Regions from separate parts of the Acidovorax sp. 69 genome, predicted to be linked through region 1. Evidence: riboswitches for the same ligand, from Rfam matches in the RefSeq annotation. Region 1 holds a riboswitch; the other holds the start of a gene.
The links. Region 1 has a riboswitch for glycine ahead of gcvT (glycine cleavage system aminomethyltransferase GcvT). Riboswitches for the same ligand answer to the same signal wherever they lie in the genome.
Positions count from the first base shown of each region.

Region 2: another riboswitch for glycine. It lies ahead of CLU85_RS03020 (D-amino acid dehydrogenase); the one in region 1 lies ahead of gcvT (glycine cleavage system aminomethyltransferase GcvT).

Region 1 covers NZ_PGEP01000001.1:2,817,927-2,821,130, reverse strand. Annotated here, with positions in the region: gene gcvH (glycine cleavage system protein GcvH) at 70-444, opposite strand; gene gcvT (glycine cleavage system aminomethyltransferase GcvT) at 530-1,675, opposite strand; glycine riboswitch at 1,725-1,855, opposite strand; glycine riboswitch at 1,877-1,961, opposite strand; gene CLU85_RS12880 (TRAP transporter large permease) at 1,975-3,204, opposite strand, start outside.
Region 2 covers NZ_PGEP01000001.1:646,843-650,046, forward strand. Annotated here, with positions in the region: gene CLU85_RS03020 (D-amino acid dehydrogenase) at 1-1,198, opposite strand, end outside; glycine riboswitch at 1,289-1,401, opposite strand; gene CLU85_RS03025 (2-keto-4-pentenoate hydratase) at 1,627-2,409, shown strand; gene CLU85_RS03030 (YXWGXW repeat-containing protein) at 2,459-2,914, opposite strand; gene CLU85_RS03035 (YXWGXW repeat-containing protein) at 3,046-3,204, opposite strand, start outside.

The DNA.
Region 1 (3,204 bases):
TATTGAAAACCAATCAAATAAAGCGCTGGCAGCTATGGTTTTTGAAACCTGAGATTGACCAGTCGCCCATCAGGCGTTGGCTGCGAAGGCGCTATAAGCCGTCTCGTCCATCAGGCCGTCGAGCTGGGCGACATCCGCCAGCTTGACCTTGAAGAACCAGCCAGCGCCCAGCGGATCGCTGTTGGCCAGGGAGGGGTCGGCGCGCAGGGCTTCGTTCACTTCGACGATCTCGCCGGTGACGGGCATGTACACGTCGGCGGCGGCCTTCACGGACTCGACCACGCCCGCCACGTCACCCAGGTTGAAGCTCGCGCCCACCTCGGGCAGGTCCACAAACACCACATCGCCCAGGGCATCCTGCGCGTGCACGGTGATGCCCACCACAGCAGCGGCCGTGTCGGTGGTGTTGATCCATTCGTGTTCTTTGGAAAATTTGACGGTCATGGGGAAGCTCCTCAAGCAACGGGTAAATAAAGGAATCAGCAATGTAGCGGGCGCGGGCCGTGCCTGTGCGCGCCCGCTGGCGAAATCAGCCGCGAAAGTAGTTGGCGGGCACAAAGGGCAGGGCGCGCACTTCCATGGGCACCGGCTTGCCACGCACGATGGCGTTGACGCGCGTGCCCATGGCCGCGAAGGCGGGCGCCACATAGCCCATGGCCACGGGCTCGTTCACCGTGGGGCCCAGCAGGCCACTGGTCACTTCGCCGATCTTCTGGCCGTCGGTGCTCTGCAGTTCGGTGTGTTCACGCACGGGTACGCGCTCCAGCGCTACCAGGCCTACGCGTTTGCGCTGAAGGCTGGCGGGGTTGTCGATCTGCGCCAGCACCTTGTCGGCACCGGGGAAGCCGCCCGCGCGCGCGCCACCGGTGCGGCGCACCTTCTGGATGGCCCAGTTCAGAGCGGCCTCAGGCGGCGTGGTGGTGGTGTCGATGTCGTTGCCGTACAGGCAAAGGCCCGCCTCCAGGCGCAGCGAGTTGCGGGCCCCCAGGCCAATGGGCTTGACCTCGGGCTGGGCCAGCAGGGCGCGCGCCAGGGTGTCGGCCTGGGCGGCAGGCACCGAGATTTCAAAGCCGTCTTCGCCGGTGTAGCCACTGCGCGTCACAAAACAGTCGCAGCCTGCAATGTCAAACGCGCCGCCGGTCATGAACACCAGCTTTTCCACACCGGGTGACAGGCGGGCGAGGGCGGTGACGGCCTGCGGGCCTTGCAGTGCGAGCAGGGCGTGGTCGGGCATGGGCACCACTTTGCAACGCTGGCCGATGCGGGCCTGGATGTGGGCGATGTCGCCCACCTTGCAGGCGCCATTCACGATGACAAACAGGGTCGGCTCGCCATCCACTACGCCCTGGTTGAAGAACATCAGGTCGTCGATGACCGTGCCCTCGTCGGTGAGCAACAGGCCGTAACGCTGCTTGCCCACAGGCAGGTCTATCACGTCCACAGGCATCAGCGATTCAAAAGCGGTGGCGGCATCGGCGCCGATGAGCCTGAGCTGGCCCATGTGCGACACGTCAAACAAGCCCGCCGCAGTGCGGGTGTGCACATGCTCTGCCATCAGGCCTGCAGGGTACTGCACGGGCATGGAATAGCCAGCAAACGGCACCATGCGGGCGCCCAGCTCCATGTGCAGGGCGTTCAGGGGCGTGGTGAGCAGGGGGGCATTGGTGGCTGACATGGCGGACTCCGGGCAAATGGGGGCCGCGACCATAAAACATGATCACGGGATTTGCCCTGCTGTCCGCTTTACCTGAGAGATTCACCGCAGCGCCCTGGCTGGCCGTGCGGTTTGCTCCTTCGGTGGATGGCCTCGCGCACAGTTGTCGTGTGGGGGTCATCTCTCTCCAGCAAGGGAACGCCCGCATCACTGCGGGCGGTTGTCAGTCCTTTTGCCTGAGCGTTTGGCTGCTGCCTGCGCCTTCGGCGGCGCCATGGCCTATGGGGGCCTGGCGCTCTCTCCTGACCGGGCGATTCTAGCTACTTCGCGTAGACCAGATCACGAAGTGCCAGTGAAATCGAGGGAATGTAGGTGATGATCAACAAGCAAACCAAGATCACGCCCACAAAGGGCAGCAGGTGCTTGATGATCCGGTCCAGCGAAATTTTGGCCACCGTGCAGGCTGCGAACAGGTTCACACCGAAGGGCGGCGTGATCATGCCCAGTGCCAGGTTCACCACCATGATGAGACCGAAGTGCACAGGATCAATACCGAAGTGCATGGCCACGGGCGCCAGGATGGGGGCCAGCACGATGATGGCCGCGCTGGTCTCGATGAACATGCCGATCACGAACAGCGCAGCATTGACACCGAGCAAAAACAGGGCGGGTGACTGCAGCACGGATTCCAGCCAGCGGCCAATGGCATCTGGCACGCCGGCACGGGTGATCAGGAACGCAAACAAGCCAGCGTTGGCGATGATGAACATGATCACGGCCGACGAGAGGGCCGACTTGCGCAGAATGGCGAACAGGTCCTTGATCTTGATCTCGCGGTAGATCACGACGCCTACCACCAACGCGTAGAACACGGCCACGGCCGATGCTTCGGTGGGGGTGAAAACGCCGCCATAGATGCCGCCCAGGATGATCACGGGCATGAGCAGCGCCCAGCCGGCCTGCAGCGTGGCCTTGCCAAAGGGCATGCGGCCATCGCCGTCGTTCTTGCCCCAACCCTTGTATTTGCAATACGCCCAGACAAAGAACATCAGCGCTCCGCTGATCAGCAGGCCCGGGCCGAAGCCTGCGATGAACAGCTCACCAATCGACACCTCGGCGCTCACGCCGTACAGGATCATGGGGATGGAGGGCGGAATGATCACGCCCAGTTCAGCGCTGGTAGCCTGAAGCGCAGCCGCATAGCTGGTGGGGTAGCCGTGCTTGATGAGCGCGGGAATCAGGATGGCGCCAATCGCAAACGTGGTGGCGACCGAAGAGCCCGACACGGCGGCAAAGATCATGCAGGTGAGCACGCAGGTCATGGGTAGGCCCCCTTGCACCCCACCCACAATGCTCTTGGCAAATTCGACCAGACGGCGCGAGATGCCGCCGGTTTCCATCAGGTTACCTGCCAGGATGAAGAACGGGATGGCGGCCAGCGGAAACTTGTTGATCGCGCCAAACATCTCTTTGACCGAAATGAGCATGTTGGCGTTGGACGCCTGGATACCCAGGATGGAGGCGAGTCCGATGGAAACAGCCACCGAGAC
Region 2 (3,204 bases), 2.2 Mb from region 1:
CGCAGGCGTGTGTCCAGCCCAGCGTGCCGTGGCCGGTGTTGAGGAACAGGTTGGCCACCTTGGTGTTGCCGATCAGCGGCAGATTGCTGGGTGTGGCGGGGCGCAGGCCGGTCCAGAACTGCGCCTGGCTGGCGTCCCCCGCACCCGGGAAGAGCTGCTCCACGCGCCGCACGATGGCGTCGCAGCGCATCGGGTTCAGGTCGCGGTTGTAGCCGTTCAGCTCGGCCGTGCCGGCAATGCGCAAACGATCACCGCCGCGTTCGCTGGTGTAGCGCGAGAAAACGAGCTTGAACTCATCGTCCGTCAGGCTCACCTGGTGCGCCTTGGTGGCATCCTTGACCGGCATGGTCACTGAATAGCCCTTGGCCGGGTAGATCGGCAGGTGGATGCCCAGCGGCTGCGCCAGCAGCGGGCTGAACGAGCCCATGGCCAGCACGAAGGCGTCGCCGTGCACACGCTCGAAGCGGCCTTCGGCATTGGTCACTTCCGCATGGCCAATGCGCCCGCGCGCCTCGCGCAGCGCCGTGATGTGGTGGCCCATGCGGAACTGCACGCCCGCTGCCTCGCAGAGCTTGGCCAGTTCACGCGTGAACTGGTTCGCGTCGCCCGATTCATCCTCGGCCGTGAACGTGGCGCCCGCCAGTTGTGGGCGGATGTGGGCCAGTGCGGGTTCGATGCGCACGGCCTCGTCGGCGCTGATGACCTGGCGCTCGCAGCCCAAGGCCCGCATCTGCTCGGCCGGTGCCAGGGCGCCGTCGAATTCCTTTTGGTTGGTATAGAAATGCAAGATGCCCTGCGTGCGTTGGTCGTACTGGATGCCGGTGGTCGCGCGCAGCTGCTGCAGTGTGTCGCGGCTGTAGGTGCCCAGGCGCACGATCTGCTCGATGTTGTGGCGCGTGCGCGCCGGCGTGCAGTTGCGCAAAAAGGACAGTCCCCACAGCCATTGGCGCATGTCAGCGCGCAGGCGAAAGAGCAAGGGGGCGTCTTCTTTGCCCAGCCACTGCAGCACCTTCAGCGGCGCGCTGGGGTTGGCCCAGGGTTCGGCGTGGCTCACCGAGATCTGCCCGCCGTTGGCAAAACTGGTCTCGGCACCGGGCGCGCCCTGGCGGTCGATGACGGTCACTTCGTGGCCAAGTTGTTGCAGAAAATAAGCCGAAGTCACGCCGAGCAAGCCGGCGCCCAAAACGATCACGCGCATTTTGAAGCCTTTTAAGGGTTCAGCGCTTGATGGACGTGCGTTAGCAGCTATTGATTAAATAGCAAGCAGCTGGCGCGCGTCCGCCAAGCTGCCGCTCCCCCTGTCCTTGGTACCTGAGAGATTCACCGCACGGCCCACATGGCGCGCGGTTTGCTCCTTCGGTGCGCCACGGTGTGTGGTGGCGGCTCTCCAGACGGCTTTGATAAAAGATGCAGTACGGGACCTGAGCGTGTATGGGAGTTTGCGCCTTCGGTGCAGTGGGCATTGCCGCTGACTCTCCTGCGAGGCCGATTCTAGGCGGCACTGCGGCGCGAAAACCGGCGCCTGCGCGCTAATGCATGGCAATCGTTGCTGATGTTGGCGGCGGCTGCGGGTCGCCATAATCCGCCGATAGAACCGATCCCAGAACCACCCCAGGATGTTTCCCCATGCCCGACACCGCTTTTGATCCCCAGGCCTGCGCAGCCGTGCTCACCATGGCGCGCCAGGGGCGCACGCCCCGGCCACTGGATTTGCCTGCGGGGCTGCGCCCTAGCGATGCAGCCGAGGCCTACGCGGTGCAGGACATCGTGGTGCGCGAGCGGGGCACGATGGCAGGCTGGAAGGTGGGCGCTGCGTCGCCCCACGCCCTGCCTGCGCGTGCTGCGCTCACCCGCGATTCCGTGTTTGTGGCGCAAGAAGGTGTGGCGGTGCACTTGCCCGCAGCCGGTTTTGCCGTGATGGGTGTGGAGGCAGAGCTGGTGTACGAACTGGGCGCCGACCTGCCTTCGCGCGCCACGCCCTACAGCGCGGCCGAGGTGCTGGCGGCCGTGGTGTCGGTGCGTGCCGCCATTGAGGTGTGCGACACCCGGTTTGCAGCATGGGCCCAGCAGGGCGAGTGGAGTCGCTTGGCCGACCAGGCTTGCCATGGCGCCTTGATTGTCGGCGCTGGCACTGAGGATGTGGCGGCAGTGCGGCCCCTGGCGCAAGGGGTCCGGCTGTTGATCAATGGGTCTGTGGCTGTGCAGCACGCAGCCTGGGGGAACTCTGCGGGCGACCCGTTGCCGCTGCTGCAGTGGCTGGCCAACGACGGTGCGCGCAGCCTGGGCGGGCTGCGCGCGGGGCAGTGGGTCACCACGGGCTCATGCACCGGTACTGTGCTGGTGGCGCCCGGCACCGTGGTGGTGGCGGACTTCCCGAGCCTGGGGCGGGCTGAGCTGCACATCGCCTGAACCCGGCGCGGCCTGCGGGTGCATGCCGTTGGCCGGTTGCCGCACGGGATCAGTAGCGGCGCGGGTTGTCGGGCTGGTTGTCACGGCGGTTGGGCACGCCATCGCCGTCGCGGTCCCGGTCATTGCGGTTGGCGATGCCATCACCGTCACGGTCCCAGCCGCCGCGCCGCATTTCCCAGCGGCCTTCGCGCTCTACCCACTGTGGCTGGCGGTACTGGTAGCCATTGCGCGCCTGAACCCAATGGCCCTGGACCCAGCGATGGCGGTTGCCACGCCACTCCCAGTGGCCTTCTTCCCACACCTGGCCACGGCGAGGACGGGGCACGGCTTCATGGCGCGGAGGTGGCGGCGCCGGGATCACCTGGTAGGCGGGCGCTGCCTGGTAGGTGCGCTCGGGCTGGCCAGACTGGATGATGACAGTGCCCTGGGTTGCGGCCTGCGCCGACGCCTGGGTGAACAATGCCAACAGGGCGATGGCGGCAGCGGCAGATGTTGTGCGAATCATGGTCGTCTCCTGATTGTTCCTTGCGGAAGGGGTTACTGCATGGTGGTGGCCGGGGGCGCTGCGCCACGTAGGCGCAGGGCGGGGGTGCGCGTAGGCGAAACCGGTCACCGGCGGCACCAGCTCCCGTTTTGTCAACGGCGGTAAGGGTTGTCGGGGTTTCGGTCATGGCGATTGGGCACGCCGTCGCCGTCACGGTCGCGGTCATGCCGGTTGGCAATGCCGTCGCCATCGCGGTCCCAGCCGCCGCCCTGCATGTTCCAGCGGCCACCGTGTTCAACCCAGCGGGGTTC